3 regions of the Enterobacter sp. MGH 24 genome follow, and region 1 is predicted to be linked to each of the others. Evidence: predicted binding sites of a transcription regulator. Region 1 holds the regulator's gene; each other region holds the start of a gene.

Region 1 (7,038 bases):
TTCGCAGATTTCAAAGCGAAATTTACCGATGCCGCCATCAAGAACTTCGGTTCTGGCTGGACGTGGCTGGTGAAAGAGGCGGATGGCAAACTGGCTATCGTGTCCACTTCTAACGCGGGCACCCCGCTGACCACCAGCGCTAAGCCGCTGATGACCGTGGACGTGTGGGAACACGCTTACTACATTGATTACCGCAACGCGCGCCCGAACTACCTGGAGCACTTCTGGGCACTGGTTAACTGGGACTTTGTCGCGAAGAACTTCGCCGCGTAAGAGACACGCAGAAGGGTTCGCCCTTCTGCGTTTTTGGTTTATTCCGCAGCGCAGGCTGCTTCAGGCTGTTTACGACCCGACATCATCACCAGCAGCAGGCCGAGCGCGGCAATAATCGCCCCCATCACCGGCACAAAGCTGTATCCCAGACCACCGGAAATCACGGCCCCACCGGCCGCGGCGCCCAGGGCATTACCCAGGTTAAACGCACCGATATTCACGGAAGATGAAAGTCCCGGCGCTTCATGCGCGACGCGCATCACGCGCATCTGCAATGGCGGCACCACGGCAAAGGTCGCGGCACCCCAGACGACCATCGCAATCGCGGCCCCGAACTCATTACGCGCCAGCCACGGAATGGCAACCATGATGACAATCAGCAGGGTTAAGAAGCCCTTCAGCGTCCCGCTCACGGAACGGTCGGCAAATTTCCCGCCGAGATAGTTGCCAATCGAGAAGCCCACGCCAATCAGCACCAGCATCGCGGTCACAAAGAGAGGCGTTGCGTGGGTGATGTCATGCAATACCGGTGAAATGTAGGTGTAGAGAGTAAACATCGCCCCTGCCCCGAGAACGGTGGTAAGCAGCGCGGAAAGCACCTGCGGGCGCATCAGCACCGCCAGCTCTTTACGCACTTCCGGACGTTCTCCGGCGCTGCCTTTCGGCAGAGAGAAGAACAGCGCTACCATCGCAATCACGCCCAGCCCGGCGGTCGCCAGGAAGGACATACGCCACCCGATCGCTTCTCCCAGCCAGGTTGCCGCAGGGACCCCGCCGATGTTGGCAATCGTTAGCCCCATAAACATGGTTGCCACGGCGCTCGCCTGCTTATGTTTTGGCACCACGCTGGCAGCCACGACCGACCCCAGCCCAAAGAACGCGCCGTGGTTAAGGCTGGTCAGAATACGGGACAGCATCAATGTGGTGTAGTCCGGCGCAATGGCCGAAAGCACGTTGCCCAGGGTGAAGATCGCCATCAGGAAAATCAGCGCACTGCGTCGCGCGCGGTGCGAAAGCAGAAGCGTCATCAGCGGCGCCCCGACCATCACGCCGATAGCATAGGCGCTAATTAACATCCCTGCCGCAGGGATAGAGACATCTACGCCCCGGGCTATAACAGGCAGTAACCCCATCGGGGAGAATTCAGTGGTGCCAATCCCAAAAGCGCCAATCGCCAGGGCCAGCAGGGGAAAATTGATTTTCATGCGTCAACTCCGGATGCCGTGTCATGTGGTGACACAGAACAAAGAAGTGGAAAGCATGACATCAATCACAAAAAATGAGAAGTTAACAAAATGGCAAAAGATTTTTGCCAGAGAAGTAACAATCCGGGGGAGTCGGGGGGGAGAAGGCTCTCCCTCCGCGTAAATCAGTGCAGCGCAGCCGTCAGACCGGCCGCGACAATCAGAGCCAGCACAACAATGGTGGTGAACAACGAAAACTTCAGATCGGTACTCATCAATTTTTCTCCTTTTAATCCCCCCACGAAAAGTGAGCTTGCTCATTTTTGCACAGATTACATCAAAAATCTTCCTGGATTTATACTGATAACCACTTTACCTCTTCCCCTTTTCATCAAGATAGGACAAAATTCCACGCTAAATTTATTAGCGTACCGGCCATTGACCCCCTCCTGACGTCCCGTGTCGTTTTCCCGGCGTGCCGCAATTCAAGATTGCGAGATAAGGGTGAGAGAAGGCAAACGTTTACCTTCAGGTTTTTCAGGAGCTTAGGATATGGTCTGGAGTGACATTTAATGGCAACAATTAAAGACGTAGCAAAACGCGCAAACGTTTCCACTACAACCGTATCACATGTAATTAACAAAACCCGCTTTGTGGCGGAAGAGACGCGCAATGCCGTCTGGGCAGCAATCAAAGAGCTGCACTATTCGCCAAGTGCGGTTGCGCGTAGCCTCAAGGTTAATCACACCAAGTCCATTGGATTGCTGGCGACCAGCAGTGAAGCGGCCTATTTTGCCGAGATCATTGAAGCGGTTGAGAAAAACTGCTTCCAGAAAGGCTATACCCTGATTCTGGGCAACGCGTGGAACAGCATTGAAAAACAGCGCGCCTACCTGTCAATGATGGCGCAAAAGCGCGTTGATGGCCTGCTGGTAATGTGTTCCGAGTATCCGGAGTCCGTGCTGTCCATGCTGGAAGAGTATCGCCATATTCCGATGGTAGTGATGGACTGGGGCGAAGCACGCGCTGACTTCACCGATTCAGTTATCGACAACGCCTTTGAAGGCGGCTATATGGCCGGTCGTTATCTGATCGAACGCGGTCACCGAGAGATTGGCGTGATCCCCGGTCCGCTGGAGCGCAACACCGGCGCGGGCCGTCTGGCTGGTTTTATGAAAGCGATGGAAGAAGCGCTGATCAACGTGCCGGAAAACTGGATTGTGCAGGGCGACTTTGAGCCGGAGTCGGGATACCGCGCGATGCAGCAGATTGTCTCCCAGCCGCACCGTCCAACCGCCGTGTTCTGCGGAGGTGACATCATGGCAATGGGCGCGCTCTGCGCCGCCGACGAGCTGGGCCTGCGCGTCCCGCAGGATATTTCCGTGATCGGGTATGACAACGTGCGTAACGCGCGTTTCTTCACGCCAGCATTGACCACCATTCACCAGCCGAAAGATTCGCTGGGCGAAACGGCCTTCAATATGCTGATGGACAGGATCGTCAACAAGCGTGAAGAGTCGCAGTCCATTGAAGTTCACCCGCGTCTTATCGAACGCCGTTCCGTTGCGGATGGTCCGTTCCGCGACTACCGTCGTTAATCGCTTTACGGGGGCCAGCTATGCTGGCCCCCGTAACCATTCCCGGTTCAGCGTTTCGCTGTCTCCCAGATAATCCAGCAGCCAGGCCATCGCAGGCGAGACATCATTTTGCTGCCAGGTGAGGCAGCAGGCCGCATCCGGGAACGGATTATCCAGCGTCAGTTCAACCCATTCTCCGGTATCGATGCGCGGACGCGCAAAATGAACGGGCACCATCGCGACGCACAGCCCGGCACTGAGGCACGTTGCCGACGATTCCCAGTCAGGGGCCACCACCCGCCGCTGGTTGTCCAGAAGCCAGGTGATACGCTTGGGCAATGAACGGGACGTATCCTCCAGCACCAGCGACGGCCAGTTGCGCAGCGTGTCATCGCTCAGCGGCCCTTCCATCGCCGCCAGCGGATGATCGCTTGCCACCACGCACTTCCAGCTCAGCATTCCCATATCGCGAAAGGCGTAACGTCCCCCGACCGGGATCGCCTGCGTGGCCCCGATCGCCATCTCTGCCCTGCCGTCCGCCAGCGCATCCCAGACGCCGTTGAACACCTCCTGCGAAACCCGCAGTTCGACGTCAGAGAAATGACGATAGAAGTCGACGATCATCTGCCGGGTGCGTTCCGGCTTAACGATGTTATCCACCGCGATGGAAAGATGTCCCCGCCAGCCGTTAGCGATCTGCTGACACTGTTCGCGGGTGATCTGCATTTTTTTGATAACAGAACGCCCTTCCTTCAAAAACCACGCGCCTGCGGGCGTTAATTCCACATCACGATGCCGCCGTTCAAACAGCGGAACCGCCAGCCACTCCTCCAGCTGACGCACCGTGTAGCTGATTGCCGAAGGGACGCGGTGCAGCTCCTGCGCTGCACCACTAAAGCTGCCGTTACGCGCGACAGCATCGACCACTTCAAGAGAATAATCTGACCACATTTTCTGCCTGCAAAAAATTTGAATGCACCCGCCAAATATTAGCGTTTCACAAGCGGCTTTGCACTCCCTACACTCAGCGCCAATGTATACCTGCCTCCTCAGGAGAATAAAATAATGCAACCCAGGAACGGTTTTTTAGTCTGGCTCGGCGGCTTAAGCGTGCTGGGCTTTTTGGCCACCGATATGTACCTGCCGGCGTTTGCCGCCATGCAGGAAGATCTGCAAACCCCCGCTGCCGCTATCAGCGCCAGCCTGAGTTTGTTCCTCGCCGGTTTTGCTTTCGCACAGCTGCTCTGGGGACCGCTCTCGGATCGCTTTGGTCGTAAACCGGTACTGCTGCTGGGCCTGGCCATTTTTGCCGTGGGCTGCCTGGGGATGTTATGGGTACGTGATGCCACCTGGCTGCTGGTGCTGCGTTTTATTCAGGCCGTGGGCGTCTGTGCCGCGGCCGTGACCTGGCAGGCGCTGGTCACCGACTATTACCCGGCTAACCGCACTAACCGTATTTTCGCCACCATTATGCCGCTGGTAGGTCTCTCACCAGCCCTCGCCCCTCTGCTGGGCAGCTGGATCCTCGCGCATTTCGACTGGCAGGCCATCTTCGCCACGCTGTTTGCCATTACCCTGGTACTGATGCTGCCGGCGTTCGCCCTCAAGCCCGCGCATAAAAAAGAAGCCCATGCTGACGCGAAGCCGATTACCTTCACTTCCCTGCTCAGCACCACAGCGTATCGCGGTAATGTCCTGATCTATGCCGCCTGCTCGGCAAGCTTCTTCGCGTGGCTCACCGGCTCGCCGTTCATTCTGCATGATATGGGCTACAGCCCGGCAGCCATCGGCCTGAGCTATGTTCCGCAGACCATTGCGTTCCTGGTGGGCGGGTACGGCTGTCGCGCGGCGCTGCAAAAGTGGGAAGGTCAGCAGATGCTGCCATGGCTGCTGGTGCTGTATGCGCTGAGCGTCATTGGGACCTGGGCCGTTGGCTTTATTCCGGGTGCCGGTCTGGCCGAAATTTTGATCCCATTCTGCGTGATGGCCGTCGCGAACGGGGCGATTTACCCGATTGTTGTGGCCCAGGCGCTGCGCCCCTTCCCGCAGGCGACGGGCCGCGCCGCCGCGCTGCAGAACACCCTGCAGCTGGGGCTGTGCTTCCTGGCAAGTCTGGTGGTCTCTGCGCTGATTGCTACGCCGCTCCTGACCACCACCAGCGTGATGCTGGTGACCGTTGCGCTGGCGGTGATGGGCTATCGCATGCAGGCCTCCGCGCAGCGTGAGCAGGCTAACCGCGCTCAGGCTGAAACGTCACATGCATAATCGCGCCGGAAATCATGTTAATTTTCAGTGATTAGGTTGCTAAGAATTTTCTATTGAATCACCAAATTTTGAGGCCTATACTAAATTTGGTTCGATTAAATACGATAAATATTAAGTGTTAACGGGAGCCGGAGCGCTCCCGTTTTACCATGGAAGGCATTTCGGCAAGGGTTATCTCCCTTCCTCTGTTCTACGTCGGATATTAGCCTCGCGGTATTTACCGTGAGATTTCTCACAAACCAAAAAAAGCGTCTACGCTGTTTTAAGGTTCTGATCACAGTAGGGTGATGGAGAAGCTATGAGTTCATCGTGTATAGAAGAAGTCAGCGTTCCGGACGATAACTGGTCCCGGATCGTCAGTGAACTGTTAGGTCGAGCAGGCATCACTATCAATGGATCATCACCATCCGATCCTCAGGTTAAACATCCCGACTTTTTTAAACGCGTGCTGCGGGAGGGATCGTTAGGCCTGGGAGAAAGCTATATGGACGGCTGGTGGGAGTGCGAACGTCTGGATACCTTTTTCGCCAGCGTGCTGCGTGCCGGTCTTGAAAATCAACTCCCTCGCAATCTGAAAGACACCCTGCGTGTCGCCTCTGCCCGACTGTTCAATCTGCAAAGTAAAAAACGCGCGTGGATCGTTGGCAAAGAACACTACGATCTTGGCAATGACCTGTTCAGCCGTATGCTGGACCCTTTCATGCAATACTCCTGCGCCTACTGGAAAGAGGCCTCGACGCTTGAAGAGGCTCAGCAGGCTAAGCTGCGTCTGATTAGCGAGAAGCTGCAGCTGCAGCCCGGTATGCGCGTGCTGGATATCGGCTGTGGCTGGGGCGGGCTGGCGTATTTTATGGCGAAGCACTACGGCGTCAGCGTCGTCGGCGTGACAATTTCAGCGGAACAGCAAAAAATGGCGCGGGAGCGCTGCCAGGGCCTTGATGTCGATATCCGGCTGCAGGATTACCGTGACCTGAACGAACAGTTTGACCGGATCGTTTCCGTCGGCATGTTCGAGCACGTCGGGCCGAAAAACTACGCTACCTATTTTGAGGTGGTGGATCGTAATCTGAAACCGGACGGCATCTTCCTGCTGCACACCATCGGCTCTAAGCGGACCGACAATAACGTCGATCCGTGGATCAACAAATACATCTTTCCGAATGGCTGTTTACCGTCCGTCCGCCAGATTGCCAACGCCAGTGAACCCCATTTCGTGATGGAAGACTGGCATAACTTTGGCGCGGATTACGACACCACGTTGATGGCATGGCATGCGCGTTTCCAGGAGACCTGGCCTGAGATTGCGGACAACTATTCTGAACGATTCAGGCGGATGTTTAGCTATTATCTGAATGCCTGCGCGGGAGCGTTTCGCGCACGGGATATTCAGCTCTGGCAGGTGGTCTTCAGCCGTGGGATTGAACACGGACTCCGTGTCGCACGCTAAAAAATAACCCCGGAAGCCCGGGGTTATTTTTTATTCTTCTTCTGCGGCGGTCTTTATTATTGCGGCTTCTTTTGCGGCCAGCACGCGCTCAACCGTATCCACCACCGCCTGGGTTTGCGGATCGATTTCGATATTCACGCGATGCCCCAGTTTTTTCGCACCCAGCGTGGTGCGCTGCAGCGTTTCGGGAATTAAATGCACGCAAAAACGCGTTGGCGTTACTTCCCCCACCGTCAGGCTAATCCCATCAATGCCAATAAATCCTTTATAGAGGATGTATTTCATTAATGAG
Region 2 (7,038 bases), 3.2 Mb from region 1:
TCGCCAATCTGCGTCGCGGCGATGTTGGTCAGCGCTTCACCGACCGCCAGACGGGCAGAGGCAGCGAAGTCCAGCAGCGCCACCGGGGTGCGTTCGCCGAGAGCCATCGCTTCGCCGTAGTAGCTGTCGAGGCTCGCGGTGGTCACGGCGCAGTTAGCGACAGGGATCTGCCACGGACCGACCATCTGATCGCGCGATACCATACCGGTCACGGTGCGGTCGCCGATGGTCACCAGGAAGGTTTTCTCTGCCACAGCAGGCAGGTGCAGCACGCGGTTGACCGCTTCTGCCACGGTGATGCCCTGACGATCCAGCGCTTTGCCCGCCGCTTTACGGGTCGTTACGTCGCGGGTCATCTTCGGCGTTTTACCCAGCAGCACGTCCAGCGGCAGATCGATCGGCTGGTTATCAAAGTGGGTGTCGCTTAAGGAAAGGTGCTGCTCTTCGGTCGCTTCACCGATGACGGCATACGGCGCGCGCTCGCGGCGGCACAGCTCGTCAAACAGCGGCAGCTGATCCGCAGCAACCGCCAGCACGTAGCGCTCCTGGGATTCATTACACCAGATTTCCAGCGGGCTCATGCCCGGCTCATCGCTCAGGATATCGCGCAGGTTGAAACGCCCGCCGCGGCCGCCGTCGCTCACCAGCTCCGGCATGGCGTTGGACAGGCCGCCCGCGCCCACGTCGTGGATGAAGAGGATCGGGTTGGCATCGCCCAGCTGCCAGCAGCGGTCGATCACTTCCTGGCAGCGACGCTCCATCTCAGGGTTGTCACGCTGCACGGAGGCGAAGTCGAGATCCGCGTCAGACTGGCCGGAAGCCATAGAAGAGGCCGCGCCGCCGCCCAGACCGATGTTCATCGCCGGGCCGCCGAGCACGATCAGCTTCGCGCCGACGACGATCTCGCCTTTCTGCACGTGATCGGCACGGATGTTGCCGATCCCGCCCGCCAGCATGATCGGTTTGTGGTAGCCGCGCAGCTCTTCGCCGTTGTGGCTGTCCACTTTCTCTTCATAGGTACGGAAGTAACCGTTAAGCGCCGGACGGCCAAACTCGTTGTTAAACGCAGCGCCGCCCAGCGGGCCTTCGGTCATGATATCCAGGGCGGTTACAATGCGCTCTGGCTTGCCGAAATCTTCTTCCCATGGCTGTTCAAAGCCCGGGATACGCAGGTTAGAGACGGAGAAACCGACCAGACCCGCTTTAGGTTTAGCGCCACGACCGGTCGCACCTTCGTCACGGATTTCACCGCCGGAGCCGGTCGCCGCACCCGGCCACGGGGAGATCGCCGTCGGGTGGTTGTGGGTTTCCACTTTCATCAGAATATGCGCGGGCTCCTGATGGAAGTCATAGCGCCCTGCTTCGCGATCGGCGAAGAAGCGGCCCACCTCGGAACCTTCCATTACCGCGGCGTTGTCTTTATAGGCTGACAGCACGTGGTCAGGGGTTTGCTCCATGGTGTTTTTGATCATTTTGAACAGCGACTTCGGCTGCTGTTCGCCGTCAATAATCCAGTCGGCGTTGAAAATCTTGTGGCGGCAGTGCTCAGAGTTAGCCTGCGCGAACATGTAGAGCTCGATGTCGTTCGGGTTACGGTTGAGCTTAACAAACGCATCCTGCAGGTAGTCGATTTCATCTTCTGCCAGCGCCAGGCCGAGACGCAGGTTGGCGTCAATCAGCGCCTGACGGCCCTGCCCCAGCAGGTCTACGCTCTGTACCGGCGCAGGCTGATGGTGAGAAAAAAGCTTCTGCGCGTCATCGAGAGAGGCAAATACGCTCTCCATCATGCGATCGTGCAGTTCAGCCGCAACCGCCTGCCACTGTGCTTCGCTCAGGGTAGAAGCTTCCACGTAGTACGCCACGCCGCGTTCCAGACGGTTAATCTGGTTCAGGCCACAGTTGTGGGCGATGTCGGTGGCTTTGGAAGACCAGGGGGAGATGGTGCCCGGACGAGGCGTCGCAAGGATCAGTTTGCCGGTTGGCGTATGGCTGCTCAGGCTTGGGCCATACTTGAGCAGGCGTTCCAGCTGTACGCGCTCCTCTGCATTCAGGGGGGCATTCAGGTCAGCAAAATGGACATACTCAGCGTAAATATTGCTTACCGGAAGGTCGGCCGCCTGAAAACGTGCCAGCAGTTTAGTGATACGGAAGGCAGACAGTGCAGGCGAACCACGCAGAATTTCCATCATAAGTCTCTCGTCTTCGAAGCGCCGGGGCGCTTACAGTGTGCGCAAGGGGGGAAAACGGGCGTCATTATAGAGAATCCTGAGCGCCGACGAAACCGTTTGCGTCGAAATAAAATTGGCGAAGAGATTTAACAATAGATGTGACCTGTCTCTCTAATTGGTTGCCAAGTGGCGCAAGTTTACGCAAAATGCCGCTCATTCAATGGCAAACCTTATGATTAACATGGCTACAGCAGACTGAGGCAACCGGCGTCGCAGAGAATTAACTAATTGAAAAAATTAAAGATTAATTATCTGCTCATCGGCATTGTAACGTTGCTGCTGGCAGTGGCCCTCTGGCCTTCCATCCCCTGGTTCGGCAAAGCCGAAAACCGTATCGCCGCCATTCAGGAGCGGGGGGAATTGCGCGTCAGTACCCTCAACTCTCCGCTGATTTACAGCGACATCAACGGCAAAATCATTGGTCTGGATTATGAGCTGGCACAACAGTTCGCCGATTATCTTGGCGTGAAGCTTAAAATCACCGTCCGCCAGAATATCAACCAGCTCTTTGACGACCTCGATAACGACGATGCCGATATGCTCGCCGCCGGGCTGGTGTATAACAGCGAGCGCAGCAAGAACTACCAGCCGGGCCCGACCTACTACTCCGTTTCGCAGCAGCTGGTTTACCGCGTCGGAAGCCTGCGCCCGCGCTCGCTGGCGTCGATTAACGATCGGCAGCTGACGATTGCGCCCGGCCACGTGGTGATTGACGATCTGCGGGAGCTCAAGGAGAAGAAATATCCCGACCTGAGCTGGACGGTGGATCCGAAACTCGGCACGACCGAGCTGCTGGAGCAGGTAAAAGACCAGAAAGTGCCCTACACCATCGCCGATTCAGTCGCGATCAGCCTGTTCCAGCGGGTGCATCCTGAAATCGCCGTGGCGCTCGACGTCACCGACGAGCAGCCCGTGACCTGGTTTAGCCAGCTTGATGACGACCAGACCTTCTCTGCCGCGATGCTCGATTTCTTCAACACCATCAATGAAGACGGTACCCTGGCGCGTCTGGAGGAGAAGTACCTCGGGCACGGTGATGACTTTGACTACGTTGACACCCGCAGCTTCCTGCGCGCGGTGGACAGCGTTCTGCCGGACCTGCAGCCGCTGTTCGAAAAATATGCCCAGGAGATTGACTGGAAGCTGCTGGCGGCTATTTCGTATCAGGAATCCCACTGGGATACCCAGGCCACGTCGCCCACGGGCGTACGCGGTTTGATGATGCTAACCAAAAATACCGCGCTGAGCCTGGGCGTGAATGACCGTACCGATGCCGAACAGAGCATCAGCGGTGGCGCGCGCTATCTGCAGGATATGATGGCCAAAGTACCGGAAACGGTGCCGGAAGAAGAGCGGATCTGGTTTGCGCTGGCGGCCTACAATATGGGCTACGCGCATATGCTTGATGCGCGAGCGCTGACGGCCAAAACGAAAGGTAACCCGGACAGCTGGTCAGACGTTAAGCAGCGCCTGCCGCTGCTGAGCCAGAAGCCATGGTATAACAAGCTGACATACGGCTACGCGCGCGGACATGAAGCCTACGCCTACGTGGAAAATATCCGTAAATATCAGATTAGCCTGGTCGGGTATCTGCTGGAGAAAGAGAAAGAGGCGACAGAGGCCAAACAGCTGGCTCAAAGTTACCCGGTCGTAGCGCCGGACGAGCTTAATCGTCCAATAGCTTCAATTCTGCCTTTTGCTGCTTTTTCTGCTGACGGCGCATTCGAAAGAAATCGCTTAATAGCCCCGAACACTCTGGTGCAAGCACCCCACCGATAGTCTTCACCTGGTGGTTCATCCCCGGGTGACCCAGCACGTCCATCAGCGAACCGGCCGCACCGGTTTTTTCATCCCGCGCGCCGAAGACCAACGTCCCGATCCGGCTGTGCACCATCGCGCCGGAGCACATCACGCACGGCTCCAGCGTCACATACAGCGTGGTATCAAGCAGACGATAGTTTTGCAGCACCAGACCGCCCTGGCGAAGCGCCATGATTTCGGCATGCGCAGTAGGATCGTGGCGGCCAATGGGACGGTTCCACCCTTCGCCAATGACCTGGTTGTTATGAACCAGCACGGCACCCACGGGCACTTCGCCCTCGTCCCAGGCGCGCTGAGCCAGCGTCAGCGCATGGCGCATCCAGTATTCGTGTGAGAATTCAGGGTTGGACAACGGTTGATACTCCAGTTAAAAGCGGGCGGCATTATACACGCCCGTTTTTGAGAAGACTATTCAAGTTGCTGAAGTTCACCTGATGGCGTGACGCGCCAGCGATGCTGGCAAAAATAGAGCAGCGGGTTGTCCTGCTTGCTGTCGCTGTAGCCGCTGTACAGGCGCAGCGGCGTCCCGATGCGTTTCTCCAGCTGAACCACTTTTTCATGCCCCAGGCAGCGCAGGGTCAGCACCCAGCCGCCGTAGCCGCGGGCGATTTGCGTGGCAATAAGATTCACGCGCGGAAGCCAGGGGGTATCAAAGTAGACCTGCTCCACCAGCGTCTGCGGTGAGCCGGTAATCAGCCAGATGTCAGCATCGTTCGCGTCGAGGTAGCCGGTCAGGCGCGCCTGCACCACCGGAAAGGCGGCGACGTGGCTGCGAAACCAGTGCGCAAAATCCTTTTCGAGCTGTTTGAGGCGCGCTTCGCTGTGCCCAAAGGTACATCCCCACAGCAGCAGACTCATTGGCCATCGCGCCGCACGGCCTTTCACCAGCAGCGCGATACCGATAACCGGTAAAAGCGGCAGCACGAGCAGCGCATTCAAAGGCTGACGCCGCAGCAGGTACCGCATAAACGTACCAAACATATCCTGCTGATGCAGCGTTCCATCCAGGTCGAAAAAGACAACGCGACGCCCGTGATTTGCCAAACCTTACTCCTCTGGGTCGTTGAAACCTAACAGCCAGGTAAACAGGAACCCGGCGATCACCGCTACTAAATAGCCTAACAGATAGAGCATCACTTTTCCGGTCACGATGGTTAATGCCAGCGGTAAACCGGAAAGCCCAAAGGTGATAACGGTAGCGACTTTCCAGTAGCTAATGAGCGCCCCGCCCACCGCGCCGCCCAGACAGGCGGCGAGGAACGGTTTACCCAGCGGCAGCGTCACGCCGAAAATCAGCGGCTCGCCGATGCCGAGCAGCCCGACCGGGAGTGCGCCTTTAATCATTTTTTTCAGACGCGCGTTGCGGGTTTTCATCAGTACGGCAATCGCCGCGCCGACCTGCCCCACGCCCGCCATCGACAGGATAGGCAGCAGCGCGTTATAGCCGTGCGCCTGCACCAGCTCGACGTGGATCGGCACCAGCCCCTGATGCAGGCCGGTCAGCACCAGCGGCAGGAAGGTGCCAGACAGAACCGCTCCCACCAGCAGGCCGCCGCGGTCAATCGCCAGAGACGCGCCGTGAGCAATGGCGTCAGAGATCCACCCGCCTAACGGCTGCAGGGCCACAATCGCTACGCTACCGGTAATGAGCGTAGTCAGCAGCGGGTTGAGGATCAGCTCAATTGAGCCGGGCAGAACCGCGCGCAGCCTTTTCTCGATCCAGCACATCAGGATGACCACCAGCAGCACGGCGATTACCCCACCGCGCCCGGGCTGGAGCGCCTCGCCAAAGAGCGTTATCTGCGCCAGCTGCGGGCTGGACAAGATGCCCGCCATCACCCCGCCCATGGCCAGCGATCCGCCGAACACCTTCGCGGTATTCACCCCGACCAGAATGTTCATGATGGCGAAAACAGCGCTGCCGAAGATCCCCAGAATCCCCAGCAGGTTCGGATACTGCGTGGCGAAATCCCCTACAATATCCGGCCGCTTGAGGATGTTGATGATCCCGGTGATCAGGCCTGAGGCAATAAACGCCGGGATCAGGGGAATAAAGACGTTCGCCAACTGACGCAGCGCGTCGCTCATGGGGGCCTTGTATTTGGCCTTTGCCTGCACTTTGGTGCGTTCCGCATCGTCAATCGACACGCTCGCGCTGACGCCCATCAGCGCGCGCATGGCATCAACAACCTGCGCCGCTTTTCCGGGCCCGACAATCAGCTGATGCTGCTGCCCCTGTTTAACGTAGCCGCTGACGCCGGAAAGCTGCTTCAGACGCGGTACGTCAAGCTGGTCCTCGCTATGCACCTCGACGCGCACGCGCGTCATGCAGTTTTCAAGACGCTGAATATTCTTTTCCCCACCGATCCCCTGCAGGATATCGCTGGCGAGCGCTGCTGTTTTGTCCATACACGCCTCAGTTAGTTTTCTAATGCCGCCCGTAAGAAGCCGTTATGCGCGGCGAGTTTGGCTCTCGCGGCAGCCGCATCCAGCCCGCTCAGGATCATCAGAATGGCCGGTTTAACATCGTGATCGGTTTGTTTGAGTACGGTTTCCGCCTCTTCGCGGCCTGCGCCTGTCGCCTCCATCACCATGCGGCAGGCTCTGTCCACCAGCTTGACGTTAGTGGCCTGCATATCCACCATCAGGTTCTGATACACCTTGCCAAACTTCACCATCGCGCCGGTGGAGATCATATTGAGCACCAGCTTTTGCGCGGTCCCGGATTTCAGGCGCGTGGAGCCGGTGAGCGCTTCCGGCCCAACAACCGGAGAGATGGCGATAGCCGCCACCTGCGCAATCGGCGAGCCCGGATTACAGGAGATGGCTACCGTCGTGCAGCCGGTCCGGTTGGCGTATTCCAGGCCACCAATGACGTACGGCGTGCGCCCGGATGCCGCCAGCCCGACTACCAGATCCTTCGCGGTCAGATTCAGCCCCTTCAGATCATCCTCACCCAGCTGTTTGTTATCTTCCGCCCCTTCAACGG
Region 3 (7,038 bases), 1.8 Mb from region 1:
TGGCTCTACTTCGGTGAAGTTCTGATATTCCGCCGTTGGGATGTTATGACGCGCGAGGAAATCTTTGGTGAAGGCTTTAGAGCCTTCCAGCTGCGCGGCACCTTGCGTTGGCCCGAAGATGGTCAGGCCCGCCGCTCGGAAGGCATCGACGACGCCAATCACCAGCGGCGCTTCCGGGCCGACGATGGTCAGGTCGATTTTCTCGCTCTGGGCAAAGCTCAGCAGCGCCGGGATATCGGTTACGCCAATAGCGACGTTCTGTAGCGTCGGCTCCAGGGCGGTACCGGCGTTGCCCGGTGCCACGAAGACCGTTTTCACCAGCGGAGACTGCGCCGCTTTCCACGCCAGAGCGTGCTCGCGTCCGCCGTTACCAATGACTAATACTTTCATTTTCAGCTCCGGGAATTAATGGCGGAAGTGGCGCATGTCGGTGAAGATCATCGCAATGCCGTGTTCGTCGGCGGCGGCAATCACTTCGTCGTCGCGGATTGAGCCGCCAGGCTGGATCACGCAGGTGATGCCCACTGCAGCAGCCGCGTCGATACCGTCACGGAACGGGAAGAAGGCGTCAGAAGCCATGGCTGAGCCTTTTACTTCCAGACCTTCATCGCCTGCTTTAATACCCGCGATTTTCGCGGAGTAGACGCGGCTCATCTGGCCTGCACCTATCCCGATGGTCATGTTTTCTTTGGCGTAGACGATGGCGTTGGATTTGACGAACTTCGCAACCTTCCAGCAGAACAGCGCGTCACGCAGCTCCTGTTCGCTCGGCTGACGTTTGGTCACCACGCGCAGGTCGGTTTCTGTCACCATGCCCAGATCGCGGTCCTGAACCAGCAGACCGCCGTTCACGCGCTTGAAGTCCAGGCCCGGCACGCGTTCTGCCCACTGGCCACAAACCAGCACGCGCACGTTCTGTTTTGCCGCAGTGATTTTCAGCGCCTCTGCGGATGCGGATGGCGCGATGATCACTTCAACGAACTGGCGGGAGATGATGGCCTGTGCGGTTTCAGCATCCAGCTCGCGGTTGAAGGCGATAATGCCGCCGAACGCGGAGGTCGGGTCGGTTTTGTAGGCGCGATCGTAGGCATCCAGAATAGAGGTGCTCACGGCAACGCCGCATGGGTTCGCGTGCTTGACGATAACGCAGGCCGGCTCGCTGAACTCTTTCACGCATTCCAGCGCGGCGTCGGTGTCGGCAATGTTGTTATAGGAGAGCGCTTTGCCCTGAACCTGCTGGGCGGTCGCAACAGAGGCTTCTTTTACTTCTTCTATATAGAAGGCTGCCTGCTGGTGGCTGTTCTCGCCGTAACGCATATCCTGCTTCTTAATGAAGTTCAGGTTCAGGGTGCGAGGGAAGCGGCCAGAAGGATCTTTGCTTTCACCGTGGTAAGCAGGCACCAGGCTACCGAAGTAGTTGGCGATCATGCTGTCGTACGCCGCGGTGTGCTCGAAGGCTTTGATGGCGAGGTCGAAACGCGTTTCCAGCGTCAGTGACCCTTCGTTGGCATCCATCTCATTAATAATGGTTTCGTAATCGCTGCTCTTTACGACGATGGCCACATCTTTATGGTTCTTGGCCGCGGAGCGCACCATGGTTGGGCCGCCGATGTCGATATTCTCTACGGCATCTTCCAGAGAGCAGCCTTCGCGGGCAACGGTCTGGGCAAACGGGTAGAGGTTAACAACCACCATGTCGATTGGCGCGATGTCATGCTGTTCCATAATGGCGTCGTCCTGACCGCGACGGCCAAGAATACCGCCGTGCACTTTCGGGTGCAGGGTTTTGACGCGTCCATCCATCATTTCCGGGAAACCGGTGTAATCGGACACTTCGGTTACCGGCAGACCTTTATCTGCTAACAGGCGAGCGGTACCGCCTGTAGAAAGCAGCTCCACACCGCGTGCGGAAAGTGCCTGAGCGAATTCGACGATACCGGCTTTATCAGAAACACTGAGCAGAGCGCGGCGGACTGGACGACGTTGTTGCATGGTAAATCCCCTGGATTTCACGATTACAGAGAGCGTTAGATGAATTTTCCTGCGAAAAACTCATCTAACACACCTGACGGGGCATCCTTGTTAAGCGCGAGCATTTTAACGAAAACGTTTGCGCAACGCTCGCACATTTTCACTTTTTCGTATCATTGTGGATAAGTCTGTGTGTAAAAAGGTATAAGGCGGGGTTTTGCTGTGGAATGCAGCAGTCAGTCATTTTTCTGTCATTTAGCGGTTGCGGCCTGCGGAGAACTCCCTATAATGCGCCTCCATCGACACGGCAGATGTGAATCACTTCACAAACAACCCGGTCGGTTGAAGAGAAAAAATCCTGAAATAACGGGTTGACTCTGAAAGAGGAAAGCGTAATATACGCCACCTCGCAACGGTGAGCGAAAGCCGCGTTGCACTGCTCTTTAACAATTTATCAGACAATCTGTGTGGGCACTCAAAGTGACATGGATTCTTAACGTCGCAAGACGAAAAATGAATACCAAGTCTCTGAGTGAACATACGTAATTCATTACGAAGTTTAATTCATGAGCATCAAACTTAAATTGAAGAGTTTGATCATGGCTCAGATTGAACGCTGGCGGCAGGCCTAACACATGCAAGTCGAGCGGTAGCACAGAGAGCTTGCTCTCGGGTGACGAGCGGCGGACGGGTGAGTAATGTCTGGGAAACTGCCTGATGGAGGGGGATAACTACTGGAAACGGTAGCTAATACCGCATAACGTCGCAAGACCAAAGAGGGGGACCTTCGGGCCTCTTGCCATCAGATGTGCCCAGATGGGATTAGCTAGTAGGTGGGGTAACGGCTCACCTAGGCGACGATCCCTAGCTGGTCTGAGAGGATGACCAGCCACACTGGAACTGAGACACGGTCCAGACTCCTACGGGAGGCAGCAGTGGGGAATATTGCACAATGGGCGCAAGCCTGATGCAGCCATGCCGCGTGTATGAAGAAGGCCTTCGGGTTGTAAAGTACTTTCAGCGGGGAGGAAGGTGCTGAGGTTAATAACCTCAGCAATTGACGTTACCCGCAGAAGAAGCACCGGCTAACTCCGTGCCAGCAGCCGCGGTAATACGGAGGGTGCAAGCGTTAATCGGAATTACTGGGCGTAAAGCGCACGCAGGCGGTCTGTCAAGTCGGATGTGAAATCCCCGGGCTCAACCTGGGAACTGCATTCGAAACTGGCAGGCTAGAGTCTTGTAGAGGGGGGTAGAATTCCAGGTGTAGCGGTGAAATGCGTAGAGATCTGGAGGAATACCGGTGGCGAAGGCGGCCCCCTGGACAAAGACTGACGCTCAGGTGCGAAAGCGTGGGGAGCAAACAGGATTAGATACCCTGGTAGTCCACGCCGTAAACGATGTCGACTTGGAGGTTGTGCCCTTGAGGCGTGGCTTCCGGAGCTAACGCGTTAAGTCGACCGCCTGGGGAGTACGGCCGCAAGGTTAAAACTCAAATGAATTGACGGGGGCCCGCACAAGCGGTGGAGCATGTGGTTTAATTCGATGCAACGCGAAGAACCTTACCTACTCTTGACATCCAGAGAACTTTCCAGAGATGGATTGGTGCCTTCGGGAACTCTGAGACAGGTGCTGCATGGCTGTCGTCAGCTCGTGTTGTGAAATGTTGGGTTAAGTCCCGCAACGAGCGCAACCCTTATCCTTTGTTGCCAGCGGTTCGGCCGGGAACTCAAAGGAGACTGCCAGTGATAAACTGGAGGAAGGTGGGGATGACGTCAAGTCATCATGGCCCTTACGAGTAGGGCTACACACGTGCTACAATGGCGCATACAAAGAGAAGCGACCTCGCGAGAGCAAGCGGACCTCATAAAGTGCGTCGTAGTCCGGATTGGAGTCTGCAACTCGACTCCATGAAGTCGGAATCGCTAGTAATCGTAGATCAGAATGCTACGGTGAATACGTTCCCGGGCCTTGTACACACCGCCCGTCACACCATGGGAGTGGGTTGCAAAAGAAGTAGGTAGCTTAACCTTCGGGAGGGCGCTTACCACTTTGTGATTCATGACTGGGGTGAAGTCGTAACAAGGTAACCGTAGGGGAACCTGCGGTTGGATCACCTCCTTACCTTAAAGAACCTGCCTTTGTAGTGCTCACACAGATTGTCTGATGAATGATGAACTTCTGAATGTACTTTTGAGTGCATTAAGAAGTTTTGCTCTTTAAAAATCTGGATCAAGCTGAAAATTGAAACGACACACAGTTAATGTGTGTTCGAGTCTCTCAAATTTTCGCAAGTCGATGATGAATCGAAAGAAACATCTTCGGGTTGTGAGGTTAAGCGACTAAGCGTACACGGTGGATGCCCTGGCAGTCAGAGGCGATGAAGGACGTGCTAATCTGCGAAAAGCGCCGGCGAGGTGATATGGACCTTTGACCCGGCGATGTCCGAATGGGGAAACCCAGTGCAATTCGTTGCACTATCGTTAACTGAATACATAGGTTAACGAGGCGAACCGGGGGAACTGAAACATCTAAGTACCCCGAGGAAAAGAAATCAACCGAGATTCCCCCAGTAGCGGCGAGCGAACGGGGAGCAGCCCAGAGTCTGAATCAGCTTGTGTGTTAGTGGAAGCGTCTGGAAAGTCGCACGGTACAGGGTGACAGTCCCGTACACGAAAGCACACAGGCTGTGAACTCGAAGAGTAGGGCGGGACACGTGGTATCCTGTCTGAATATGGGGGGACCATCCTCCAAGGCTAAATACTCCTGACTGACCGATAGTGAACCAGTACCGTGAGGGAAAGGCGAAAAGAACCCCGGCGAGGGGAGTGAAAAAGAACCTGAAACCGTGTACGTACAAGCAGTGGGAGCACCTTCGTGGTGTGACTGCGTACCTTTTGTATAATGGGTCAGCGACTTATATTCTGTAGCAAGGTTAACCGTATAGGGGAGCCGAAGGGAAACCGAGTCTTAACTGGGCGTTAAGTTGCAGGGTATAGACCCGAAACCCGGTGATCTAGCCATGGGCAGGTTGAAGGTTGGGTAACACTAACTGGAGGACCGAACCGACTAATGTTGAAAAATTAGCGGATGACTTGTGGCTGGGGGTGAAAGGCCAATCAAACCGGGAGATAGCTGGTTCTCCCCGAAAGCTATTTAGGTAGCGCCTCGTGAACTCATCTTCGGGGGTAGAGCACTGTTTCGGCTAGGGGGCCATCCCGGCTTACCAACCCGATGCAAACTACGAATACCGAAGAATGTTATCACGGGAGACACACGGCGGGTGCTAACGTCCGTCGTGAAGAGGGAAACAACCCAGACCGCCAGCTAAGGTCCCAAAGTCATGGTTAAGTGGGAAACGATGTGGGAAGGCACAGACAGCCAGGATGTTGGCTTAGAAGCAGCCATCATTTAAAGAAAGCGTAATAGCTCACTGGTCGAGTCGGCCTGCGCGGAAGATGTAACGGGGCTAAACCATGCACCGAAGCTGCGGCAGCGACACTATGTGTTGTTGGGTAGGGGAGCGTTCTGTAAGCCGTTGAAGGTGTGCTGTGAGGCATGCTGGAGGTATCAGAAGTGCGAATGCTGACATAAGTAACGATAAAGCGGGTGAAAAGCCCGCTCGCCGGAAGACCAAGGGTTCCTGTCCAACGTTAATCGGGGCAGGGTGAGTCGACCCCTAAGGCGAGGCCGAAAGGCGTAGTCGATGGGAAACAGGTTAATATTCCTGTACTTGGTGTTACTGCGAAGGGGGGACGGAGAAGGCTATGTTAGCCGGGCGACGGTTGTCCCGGTTTAAGCATGTAGGCGGAGGTTCCAGGTAAATCCGGTACCTTTTAACGCTGAGGTGTGATGACGAGGCACTACGGTGCTGAAGTAACAAATGCCCTGCTTCCAGGAAAAGCCTCTAAGCATCAGGTAACACGAAATCGTACCCCAAACCGACACAGGTGGTCAGGTAGAGAATACCAAGGCGCTTGAGAGAACTCGGGTGAAGGAACTAGGCAAAATGGTGCCGTAACTTCGGGAGAAGGCACGCTGATATGTAGGTGAAGCCCCTGCGGGTGGAGCTGAAATCAGTCGAAGATACCAGCTGGCTGCAACTGTTTATTAAAAACACAGCACTGTGCAAACACGAAAGTGGACGTATACGGTGTGACGCCTGCCCGGTGCCGGAAGGTTAATTGATGGGGTTAGCGGCAACGCGAAGCTCTTGATCGAAGCCCCGGTAAACGGCGGCCGTAACTATAACGGTCCTAAGGTAGCGAAATTCCTTGTCGGGTAAGTTCCGACCTGCACGAATGGCGTAATGATGGCCAGGCTGTCTCCACCCGAGACTCAGTGAAATTGAACTCGCTGTGAAGATGCAGTGTACCCGCGGCAAGACGGAAAGACCCCGTGAACCTTTACTATAGCTTGACACTGAACACTGGTCCTTGATGTGTAGGATAGGTGGGAGGCTTTGAAGCGTGGACGCCAGTCTGCGTGGAGCCGCCCTTGAAATACCACCCTTTAATGGCTGGTGTTCTAACGTAGACCCGTAATCCGGGTTGCGGACAGTGTCTGGTGGGTAGTTTGACTGGGGCGGTCTCCTCCCAAAGAGTAACGGAGGAGCACGAAGGTTAGCTAATCCTGGTCGGACATCAGGAGGTTAGTGCAATGGCATAAGCTAGCTTGACTGCGAGAGTGACGGCTCGAGCAGGTGCGAAAGCAGGTCATAGTGATCCGGTGGTTCTGAATGGAAGGGCCATCGCTCAACGGATAAAAGGTACTCCGGGGATAACAGGCTGATACCGCCCAAGAGTTCATATCGACGGCGGTGTTTGGCACCTCGATGTCGGCTCATCACATCCTGGGGCTGAAGTAGGTCCCAAGGGTATGGCTGTTCGCCATTTAAAGTGGTACGCGAGCTGGGTTTAGAACGTCGTGAGACAGTTCGGTCCCTATCTGCCGTGGGCGCTGGAGAATTGAGGGGGGCTGCTCCTAGTACGAGAGGACCGGAGTGGACGCATCACTGGTGTTCGGGTTGTCATGCCAATGGCACTGCCCGGTAGCTAAATGCGGAAAAGA

The links. The regulator PurR, encoded in region 1, represses purine synthesis genes. The targets are predictions, from matches to a motif close to CANGCAAACGTTTGCNTG.
Region 2: the regulator PurR is predicted to act here: its motif matches at 2,275-2,292, upstream of purL (phosphoribosylformylglycinamidine synthase).
Region 3: the regulator PurR is predicted to act here: its motif matches at 2,100-2,117, upstream of purH (bifunctional phosphoribosylaminoimidazolecarboxamide formyltransferase/IMP cyclohydrolase).

Annotation. Positions count from the first base shown of each region.
Region 1 covers NZ_KI535657.1:3,420,051-3,427,088, reverse strand. Annotated here, with positions in the region: gene sodB (superoxide dismutase [Fe]) at 1-273, shown strand, start outside; gene L370_RS05820 (MFS transporter) at 312-1,478, opposite strand; gene L370_RS23475 (cytochrome bd-I oxidase subunit CydH) at 1,643-1,732, opposite strand; gene purR (HTH-type transcriptional repressor PurR) at 2,030-3,055, shown strand; gene punR (DNA-binding transcriptional activator PunR) at 3,074-3,985, opposite strand; gene punC (purine nucleoside transporter PunC) at 4,100-5,299, shown strand; gene cfa (cyclopropane fatty acyl phospholipid synthase) at 5,598-6,746, shown strand; gene L370_RS05850 (riboflavin synthase) at 6,777-7,038, opposite strand, start outside.
Region 2 covers NZ_KI535657.1:189,542-196,579, forward strand. Annotated here, with positions in the region: gene purL (phosphoribosylformylglycinamidine synthase) at 1-2,189, opposite strand, end outside; gene mltF (membrane-bound lytic murein transglycosylase MltF) at 2,457-4,007, shown strand; gene tadA (tRNA adenosine(34) deaminase TadA) at 3,895-4,401, opposite strand; gene yfhb (phosphatidylglycerophosphatase C) at 4,458-5,093, opposite strand; gene L370_RS20845 (PTS transporter subunit EIIC) at 5,097-6,458, opposite strand; gene murQ (N-acetylmuramic acid 6-phosphate etherase) at 6,470-7,038, opposite strand, start outside.
Region 3 covers NZ_KI535657.1:1,662,417-1,669,454, forward strand. Annotated here, with positions in the region: gene purD (phosphoribosylamine--glycine ligase) at 1-390, opposite strand, end outside; gene purH (bifunctional phosphoribosylaminoimidazolecarboxamide formyltransferase/IMP cyclohydrolase) at 406-1,992, opposite strand; rRNA gene L370_RS13950 (16S ribosomal RNA) at 2,553-4,092, shown strand; rRNA gene L370_RS13945 (23S ribosomal RNA) at 4,301-7,038, shown strand, end outside.